3 regions of the Rahnella sp. PCH160 genome follow, and region 3 is predicted to be linked to each of the others. Evidence: predicted binding sites of a transcription regulator. Region 3 holds the regulator's gene; each other region holds the start of a gene.

Region 1 (3,283 bases), 2.7 Mb from region 3:
AAGCAACGTGATGAACGGGTCGTAACCCATTGGCATTGCAGAATTAAAGGCCAGCATGCCGATAAAATGCATGGACCAAATCCCGATGCCCATGGCAATGGCACCCCCACTTAACCAGAGACGGGAAGCCTTTCCCTCTGTTGTGGCAACGCGGCCAGCCATATCAAGCGCGGTATAAGAGGCAAGCATTGCAACAATGAACGAAAACATTACAAGCACATTGTTGTAATTACTGGAAAACATGTCAGGCTCCACGCAAGCAGGGGGTCTATTTTAGATTCGGCGATAATGGCATTAAGATTTATTAAAGGCGAATGAAGTTACGATAATTTTTTCGTGTAATTAAGATTAATCCGTAAGTGATTTTAATCAAATGAAAATAATTTACGGGCGAATCTCGTTGTTAATAAACCGGATAAACATCATGGTTTTTAAATGAATCTGAACCGGCTATTCATACCTTGTCTATAGTTAACAAATAATTAAATGAAACAGGATGGGAAATATTTATGATCACAGTGCATCATTTGGATAATTCACGTTCGCAGCGAATCTTATGGATGCTGGAAGAGCTGAGCGTTCCCTACGAAATTCAGCGTTATCAGCGGGACGAAAAGTCGATGCTGGCCCCCGCTTCGCTGAAAAAAGTGCATCCTCTGGGCAAATCGCCGGTGCTGGAAGACAACGGGCTGATCCTCGCGGAGTCCGGTGCCATCATCGAATACTTGCAGGAAGTTTATGATGAGGCCGGGACGCTCAAACCGGCGGCCTTCGCTGAGCGCCAGCAATACCGCTACTGGATGCATTATTCGGAAGGTTCGCTGATGCCGTTGCTGGTGATGAAACTGATTTTCAGCCGTTTAGGCAAGCCGCCGATGCCGTGGCTGATTCGCCCTATTGCGGGTGCGATCGGGCAGGGGGTGCAGAAAAACTATCTGGATAAACAGATTTATACCCACATGGATTATCTGGAACATCATCTCGCCACGCATCCTTATTTCGCCGGTTATCAGTTCAGCGCGGCAGATATTCAGATGAGTTTCCCGATAGAGGCAATAAATGCACGCGCCGGGCTCGGGAAGTACCCACACTTAAATGCATGGTTATCGAATGTGACGGGGCGTCCTGCTTATCAAAAGGCACTGGAAAATGGCGGACCCTTCACTATATTGCGTTAACTGTCAGGACTATTTTGTTGCGCTCAGGCGATGGGTGAGGGATGCCATGAGCGCAATATAATAAACCCTGAAAATAATCCTGTTATTTGCCGCGCAATTTCTCTGCGATTTTTTTCGTTTTTCCTTCCACGCACTTTTATCCCGCCAAAACCCCGTCTGATAACGCTGATGCGCAACCGTTACCGCACAGTAAATCGCCAGCCGGATGAATTTGCACCACAACCGCGTTTTTATTGACCGGACAACGGTAAAATGTCGTCGAACGTAGTTGAAATGAGGGGTTTAAAGGCCGGATAATCGTTTGCTTAATTATTTTGTCCCGCCATATGCGATGTGAGTTAAACGTTTGCCTTGTCAGTCTGACGCTGATTTCGGCGGTTTCAGGCGACGGGTAAGGAAGCGAACGTGCAGAAACGATTTCATAATGACCACGCCGGCTAATCAGTCAAGACATTCAGAGGATTTTCCATGTCGAGTCAACACCCTCAGACGGGCAGCGCAGTTGCGCCAAAAGGCCCGTTTGATGCATTTTTCAAAATCAGTGCGCGTGGCAGCAACGTCCGCCAGGAAGTGATCGCCGGTTTAACGACGTTTCTGGCGATGGTCTATTCGGTGATTGTTGTGCCGTCCATGCTGGGCAAAGCCGGATTTTCGCCGAGCGCGGTGTTTGTCGCGACCTGTCTGGTTGCCGGTTTTGGCTCCCTGCTGATGGGCTTGTGGGCAAATCTGCCGCTGGCGATTGGCTGTGCAATTTCTCTGACGGCGTTTACGGCATTCAGCCTGGTGCTCGGTCAGCACATCAGCGTACCGGTGGCGTTAGGCGCGGTGTTCCTGATGGGCGTGCTGTTCACGATTATCTCAGTCACGGGCATCCGCTCGTGGATTTTGCGCAACCTGCCGGCCGGCGTTGCGCATGGAACCGGCATCGGTATCGGCCTGTTCCTGTTGTTAATCGCTGCTAACGGCGTTGGCCTGGTGGTGAAAAACCCGCTGGACGGTTTGCCGGTCGCGCTAGGCGCATTTACCTCTTTCCCGGTGGTGATGACGTTGCTCGGTCTGGCGGTGATCTTCGGTTTTGAGAAACTGCGTGTTCCCGGCGGCATTTTGCTGGTGATCATCGCGATTTCCATTATTGGCCTGATTTTCGACCCAGCGGTGAAATATCAGGGCCTGTTCGCGATGCCTTCACTGGCAGGCGCAGACGGCAAATCGGTCATTTTCGACCTCGATATCATGGGCGCGCTGAAAGCCGCCGTGCTGCCCAGCGTTCTGGCGCTGGTCATGACGGCGGTCTTTGATGCCACCGGCACCATCCGCGCCGTTGCCGGGCAGGCAAACCTGCTCGACGAAAACGGCCAGATCATCAGCGGCGGCAAAGCCCTGACGGCTGACTCCGTAAGCAGCATTTTTGCCTCTCTGGTCGGCGCATCACCGGCTGCGGTTTACATTGAATCCGCAGCGGGTACAGCGGCAGGCGGCAAAACCGGCCTGACGGCCACCGTGGTCGGCGTGCTGTTCCTGCTGATGTTGTTCCTGTCTCCGCTGTCCTATCTGGTTCCGGCTTACGCGACAGCGCCAGCGCTGATGTACGTCGGCCTGCTGATGCTCAGCAACGTGACCAAACTGGACTTCAACGACTTCGTCGATGCGATGTCCGGTTTACTGTGTGCGGTATTCATTGTGCTGACCTGTAACATTGTCACCGGCATCATGCTGGGCTTCAGCGCGCTGGTGATTGGCCGCATCTTCTCCGGCGAATGGCGCAAACTGAACGTCGGAACGGTGATTATCGCCGTGGCGTTGGTGGTGTTTTATGCCGGTGGATGGGCGATCTGAATGCCAGACCGGGCATTCGGGGCGGTTTTTGTCCGATTGCATCGGGGCTTTTAGCTCTGGTCAAGAGGATCTGCACGCTACTATTAGCGATTTTTAAAGACAGACTGGCGTAAGTTTCGGTTTTTCATGTGCGGTTATCACATGGCCTTTCGCGCCGAAACCGAGCAGAGAGGAAAGTGCTTTTCCTCTCTGCACTCTCCTCGCTTTTTTTACTGCGCGCTGTCGCTGGCTGGCTATGTTTCAGCGACTCTAGCTAGTGCCGCAAACGC
Region 2 (3,283 bases), 1.4 Mb from region 3:
ATCGCCTAACACCATACCGCGCCCTGCCACTGTGAGGCGTTCCTGCGCCAGCAAGCACAGGCTGGCATTATCGCCTGACTCCACAATCAGTAACGTCGCCTGTTCACCCGTTTCTATCACCTGCACCTGCGCAAGCTGGCCGTTTGCGGGCTGGAAAGGACGATGCTGTTGACTGAAATGCCAGCTTTTTGGCATCAGCGGTTTTAAAAAGCGAAACGCCACTAAGGCATTTAAGACTAATTCGGCGCGCTGCTCGGTGGTCAGACGAATATGTTTGCACTGTTCTTCGAAATCAAAATACAGCGCCGCATCATCGACACAAAATGACATATCCCCGAACGCATCCGGCGTTAACATTTTAGCAGGGAAACGGGAACGGAAAATCATGCCATTGGCGAGATCCAACATAAGCCGGTCGTGTTCAGTATCAAAGTACCAACGCCAATTATCATCTGGTTTGATTTTCATTTCATCATCCTGTTTGCGTGATGCCCTCTGTCTGTTTGTTCGTAATGTTCTATTGTTACCCGATCGGATAAGAGTAGATCTTTTTATTACGAACGTATATCAGACAAATCCTGAGCCAGAATAATGGCCGGTGGACAAAATATAGACGAGCCGGGTTAATAAATAAACCCCTGACCCGCCTTAAGGATGAAAAATATCAGAGGTGGGTAACAATATCTTTGATGAGTCCCGGACCCCGGAAGATAAATCCGGAATAGATTTGAATTAATGAGGCACCGGCTGCCATTTTTTCACGCGCTGCCGTCAGTGAATCAATGCCGCCTACGCCAATAATAGGCAGGCGTCCTTGTAATTCATTCGACAACATGCGGATAATTTCTGTGCTGCGCAGTTGCAGCGGACGGCCGCTCAGCCCGCCGACCTGATCACAATGATTCAGGCCCTGGATCAATTTACGATCCAGCGTGGTGTTAGTGGCAATCACACCATCCATATTATGACGCACTAAACTGTCGGCTATTTGGATCAATTCTTCTTCAGAAAGATCCGGCGCGATCTTCACAGCAACCGGCACATATTTCTGATGGCGCTGCTGAAGTTCAAGCTGCTTATTTTTAATCGCCGCCAGCAAATCATCCAGCGCGTCACCGTATTGCAGTGAACGTAATCCCGGCGTGTTCGGTGATGAAATATTCACCGCAATATACCCCGCGTACGGATATACCTTTTCCATACAGGTCAAATAATCATCTTTACCCTGCTCAACCGGCGTGTCTTTATTCTTGCCGATATTAATCCCCAGAATGCCGCCAAAATGGGATTTTTTGACGTTATTCACCAGATTATCCACGCCGTGGTTATTAAAACCCATGCGGTTAATCAGGCCTTCTGCTTCAACGATGCGGAATAAACGTGGCTTATCATTACCCGCCTGCGCGCGCGGCGTAACGGTTCCCACTTCCACAAAACCAAATCCCATTGCGCCGAGTGCATCGATACATTCCCCGTCTTTATCCAGGCCAGCGGCCAGCCCCAGCGGATTCTTAAAAGTTAATCCCATGCAGGTCACCGGTTTTTCCGGAACAGACTGACGAATAATAAACTCAAGAGGGGTGCCGGAGATACGGCTTAACTGACGGAAGGTTAACTCGTGGGCGCGCTCTGGATCGAGCTGAAACAGTGCTTTCCTGACAAAAGGATAATACATGGAGACTCCTGGATTCCCGGTGGCTAGACGGGGCGGTATTATCGACTAACCGCCAGGCAATTGGAAACGATAACCGGCGGATTGGCACAATAATTGTTTCTATACGCAAACGATTACTTTTTATTTACCTTAATTTCACTTTTATCCCCCCACGCCCGCTTCATCCCTGCTTTATCCGTTTTCAAACTATTTATAGCCAAAATTGAGATTTCCGGTACGTCGCGTCCGCCTGTTACGTTGACTTCACTTTGTTAAATAAAATAATGGTTCTATAATTTTTTGTTATAAGGAAGAGAGATGCGCGTTATAACCATCGCAGGCAGCCCGCGACAACCTTCACGTTCTTCCTCCCTGCTGGCGCTCAGCCATCAGTGGCTGGCAAGCCGTGGTGTCGAGGTTTTTACCTATACGATTCAGGATTTTTCCGCTGACGACCTGTTGTTCGCCAATTTCGCCAGCCCGCAGCTCAAACAGCTGAATGCAGAACTGGCAAGCGCCGATGGGTTGATTGTGGCGACGCCGGTCTATAAAGCCTCTTTTTCCGGTGCGCTGAAAACATTGCTGGATTTACTGCCGGAACGCGCACTCGACCATAAAGTCGTGCTGCCGCTGGCGACCGCGGGTTCGATCGGCCACATGCTCGCCGTGGATTACGCGCTCAAACCGGTGCTGGCTTCGCTCAAGGCGCAGGAAGTTTTACAGGGCGTTTTCGCCGATGACAGCCTGATCACTGATTACCAGACTTACCCGGCGAAGCTCGATCCTGCGCTGGAAGAGCGTCTGAACGAATCACTGGAAAACTTCTATCTGGCACTCAGCCGCCGTCGTCCGCTGGCGCCGTCTGTCGCGTCCCTTTCTGCTCAGGCACTGCGCGTTTAACTTTAAAAGGAATTAACCATGCACGCATCTTTCTCTCTATTACGTCGCCTGCCGGTTATCGCCGGTTTACTGGCCAGCCTGACGCTGAGCGGTACGGCCCTTGCGCAGGAAAAAGATCCCGCGCAGTTACGCATTGCCTACCAGAAAGGATCCGTCGGTCTGGTGCTGGCGAAATCCCATCAGTTGCTGGAAAAACGTTTTCCGGACACCAAAATCACCTGGGTAGAATTCCCTGCCGGGCCGCAAATTCTCGAAGCGCTGAACGTCGGCAGCATTGATCTGGGCGGTACCGGTGATTTGCCACCGCTGTTCGCGCAGGCAGCAGGCGCAGACCTGCTGTACATCGGTTCTGAACCGCCGAAGCCCAAAGCTGAAGTGATTCTGGTCGGCAGCAACAGCCCGATCAAAACCGTCGCTGACCTGAAAGGCCATAAAGTGGCTTTCCAGAAAGGCTCCAGTTCACACAATTTACTGCTTCGCGCGCTGCAACAGGCCGGGCTGAAATTCACGGATATTCAGCCGGTTTATCTGACCCCCGCCGACGCCCGAGCGGCTTTCCAGCAGCATGACGTCGATGCCTGGGCCATCTGGGATCCGTACTATTCCGCCGCGCTGGTTCAGGGTGATGTTCGCGTGCTGACCGACGGTTCGACCTTACACCAGACCGGTTCTTTCTACCTGGCACCGAAAAAATATACCGAAGCGAATCCGCAATTTATCAGCGCTGTT
Region 3 (3,283 bases):
TTTTTTTAGCGACATCGGCAGAAAAGCGATCCACTACCAGCGCCTGCCAGGTCACGGCGGCGGCACACACGCCCATCGCCTGCAGGAAACGCAGCGCCAGCAGGGCGCGGACATTCTCAACCCACAGTACGCCCAGGCAACCGACGGCAAACAATGCTAATCCGATCAGCAATACCGGTTTGCGGCCAATCCGGTCAGACAGCGGCCCCCACAGCAACTGGCCAATGGCAAAGCCGCCCAGGAAAATACTCAGGCTGGCGCTGATCATGCCCGGGCTGGTCATCAGGCCGGTTTGCATGGCGCTGAAAGCCGGGAGATACATATCGGTCGCTAAAAAGCCGAGCATACTCAGCCCGGCGAGATAGAGCATAAATCCTGGGGAGGGTTTCATTATTGTCTCTTTAATTTATGTATTGCAGATGATTTGACGCAGAATTCGTATCGGATGCGGAGTTTAACGCTTTGATAACAGCCTTGTGAAACGCTAATATTTGCATTCTGGTATCAAAAAAATTGAAGGCTAAGTGATGTGGTCAGAATACGCCCTTGACGTGGTAGATGCCGTCGCCCGAACCGGCAGTTTCAGCGCTGCCGCGCAAGACTTGCACCGGGTGCCTTCTGCCATCAGCTATACCGTGCGTCAGCTCGAACAATGGCTGGCCGTTCCACTCTTTGAGCGCAGACATCGCGACGTAGTACTGACGCCTGCAGGGAAAGTTTTTGTTGATGAAGCGCGGATTCTGACAAAAAAAATGATAGCTACCCGACGTCAGTGTCAGCAGGTCGCGAACGGCTGGCGCGGAGAATTGCGGGTGGCCGTCGACCGTATCGTTAAACCTGCCCGGACGCGGCGACTGGTGCTGGATTTCTACCGGCATTTCCCGGACACCGAGCTCATCATTCATTCGGAAGTCTTCAACGGTGTCTGGGACGCCCTGGTTGACGGGCGGGCAGATGTTGCTATTGGCGCGACGCGAGCGATCCCCGTCGGAGGACGTTTCAGTTTCCGCGATATGGGGTTTATGGACTGGCATTGCGTGGTCAGCGCACAGCATCCGCTTGCGCAAAACACGGGTGTATTGACTGACGAACAGCTGCGACCTTATCCGGCGCTTTGTCTGGAAGACACGTCACGGACATTGCCAAAGCGCGATACCTGGACGCTGGATAACCAGCGAAGGTTGGTGGTTCCCGACTGGACGTGCGCGCTGGAATGTCTGAACGAAGGTTTATGCGTAGGGATGATGCCGGTTCACCGGGTGACACCCTGGATTGAACAGCAGAAATTGCGGGTTCTGGCGCTGGAAAATACTTTCCCTGATAGCCCGTGTTGCCTGACGTGGGATCAAAGCAATCCGTCGCCTTCACTGGCGTGGCTGCTGGATTATATGGGGGATATGGAGACGATGAACCGGGAGTGGTTGCGCGATTGATGAAAAAAACGCCTGCATCGCAGGCGTTCATTGAAAATTAACGGCGGTAGTCGCGGAACGGGCCGTCGGCGACGGAACGGCGTTCAACCAGTTTCGGATGCACTTCAATAGTCTGCGATTCTTCGCGCTTACTGATAATTCTGTCCAGCAGCATGGTAAAGGCCATTTCACCCAGACGTTCTTTCGGCTGGTGAACCGTCGTCAGCGCAGGCGAGAAATAACGCGCATTACGCACGTTGTCATAACCAATCACGGAAATATCCTGCGGTACGCGCAGACCAAGCTCATCGGCAGCACAAATTGCGCCCATCGCCATCACGTCTCCGCCACAGAACACAGCCGTCGGGCGGTGTTTCTGCATCAGAATTTTGTGCATGGCCTGATACCCTGATTCCGGCTCAAAATCGCCCTGAACCACCCATTCTTCACGAAGAGGGATATTGGCTTCCGTCAGCGCTTTAACAAAACCCTGGAAGCGGCCGCCGCCGGTGTTTCGCGCCAGTTGCCCCGGAATGACGCCGATATCGCGATGACCGCGCTCAATCAGATAACGTCCGGCCATATAGCCGCCTTCGAACGCGTTATCGATGATACTGTCGGTGAAATTCTTACGCGCTTCGCCCCAGTCCATCACGACCATCGGGATGGAACGGTATTCTTCGAGCATATTCAGCAATTCGTCCGGATATTCCGCGCACATCACCAGTAAACCATCGACGCGTTTTTGCGCCAGCATTTGCAGGTAGGCCTGCTGTTTCTCCAGATTATTGTGTGAGTTACACAAAATCAGCGTATAGCCTTTTGAGAAACAGCTGTTTTCCACGGCCTCGATCACTTCGGCGAAGTAGGGCGCTTCGCTGGATGTTGCCAGCAGACCGATAGTTTTGGTGTTATTGACCTTCAGACTGCGTGCCACGGCGCTGGGAGAATAGTGCAACTCTTTGATTGCAAGGAGAACCGCGGCTCGGGTTTCTTCGGCGACGAAACGGGTTTTATTGATGACGTGCGACACGGTTGTGGTGGAAACGCCAGCGCGCTTTGCGACATCTTTAATCGTTGCCATGTAAAAAATGACTCCTGTGCTCACGTGTATCAGCACGTTAGCATTATGTTAATCGTTTGCTTGCGTGGATTTGACTGCTGACTTAGAAAAGGGCAGTGAAATCGTTGGGTGGATTCTTCAGGATGAGGCGTGAAATGCTCTCGGGTGAAATCGACCGGCACACAGGCGTGGTAACCGACAATTTTCACTTATAATGCAGGAAAGTGGAAGTAAAATTGTCATGAGCCTGTTGTTATTCAGCACAAGATTTTAAATGTGAATTATGAGAAAATGCGTTGGCACACATTTAGTGTGGCTAAATGAACGCCACAATTTGATCCGTAAGGGGGTTTGATGGACAGCAACCTGAAATTTTCTTTGATCACTACGATCTGCGCTTTGCTTATGATTATGGCTTTCAGCTTCACCGCAATCATGAATTGATCTGCGCGAAAGCCGCAATAAAAAAGGGCGATACCTATAACAGGAATCGCCCTTTTCAATTTTACGCAGTGGCCCTTTGCGCCGATACTCTTCCCTGCAGAAACTCTTCGTTAAATGCTATTCAATGGCTGATTAGCGAAACTTCAGACTTAACGAATTGTTTATTATCGGATCGTCTTAGGGGTCATTACCCGTCGTGCGCCAACATAATGGTCTTGCCAGTAATCTTCACCCAGTGAGGTGATTTTAATGTCTTCGCCGGTACGTGGTGACTGGATAAACTTCCCGTTTCCAACGTAAACACCAACATGGTCGGCGGCACCGCGGTTATTAATTCGGAAGAACACCAAATCGCCGGATTCTA

Evidence for each region. The regulator PurR, encoded in region 3, represses purine synthesis genes. The targets are predictions, from matches to a motif close to CANGCAAACGTTTGCNTG.
Region 1: the regulator PurR is predicted to act here: its motif matches at 1,514-1,531, upstream of ACM5QY_RS06385 (NCS2 family permease).
Region 2: the regulator PurR is predicted to act here: its motif matches at 1,778-1,795, upstream of pyrD (quinone-dependent dihydroorotate dehydrogenase).

Annotation. Positions count from the first base shown of each region.
Region 1 covers NZ_JBLOGT010000001.1:1,386,505-1,389,787, forward strand. The annotation lists gene ACM5QY_RS06375 (putative bifunctional diguanylate cyclase/phosphodiesterase) at 1-243, opposite strand, end outside; gene ACM5QY_RS06380 (glutathione S-transferase family protein) at 510-1,178, shown strand; gene ACM5QY_RS06385 (NCS2 family permease) at 1,647-3,014, shown strand.
Region 2 covers NZ_JBLOGT010000001.1:2,683,342-2,686,624, reverse strand. The annotation lists gene ACM5QY_RS12365 (cell division protein ZapC) at 1-468, opposite strand, end outside; gene pyrD (quinone-dependent dihydroorotate dehydrogenase) at 665-1,675, opposite strand; gene ssuE (NADPH-dependent FMN reductase) at 1,973-2,554, shown strand; gene ACM5QY_RS12350 (sulfonate ABC transporter substrate-binding protein) at 2,573-3,283, shown strand, end outside.
Region 3 covers NZ_JBLOGT010000001.1:4,102,638-4,105,920, reverse strand. The annotation lists gene punC (purine nucleoside transporter PunC) at 1-391, opposite strand, end outside; gene punR (DNA-binding transcriptional activator PunR) at 528-1,433, shown strand; gene purR (HTH-type transcriptional repressor PurR) at 1,471-2,496, opposite strand; gene cydH (cytochrome bd-I oxidase subunit CydH) at 2,830-2,919, shown strand; gene ACM5QY_RS19060 (NlpC/P60 family protein) at 3,084-3,283, opposite strand, start outside.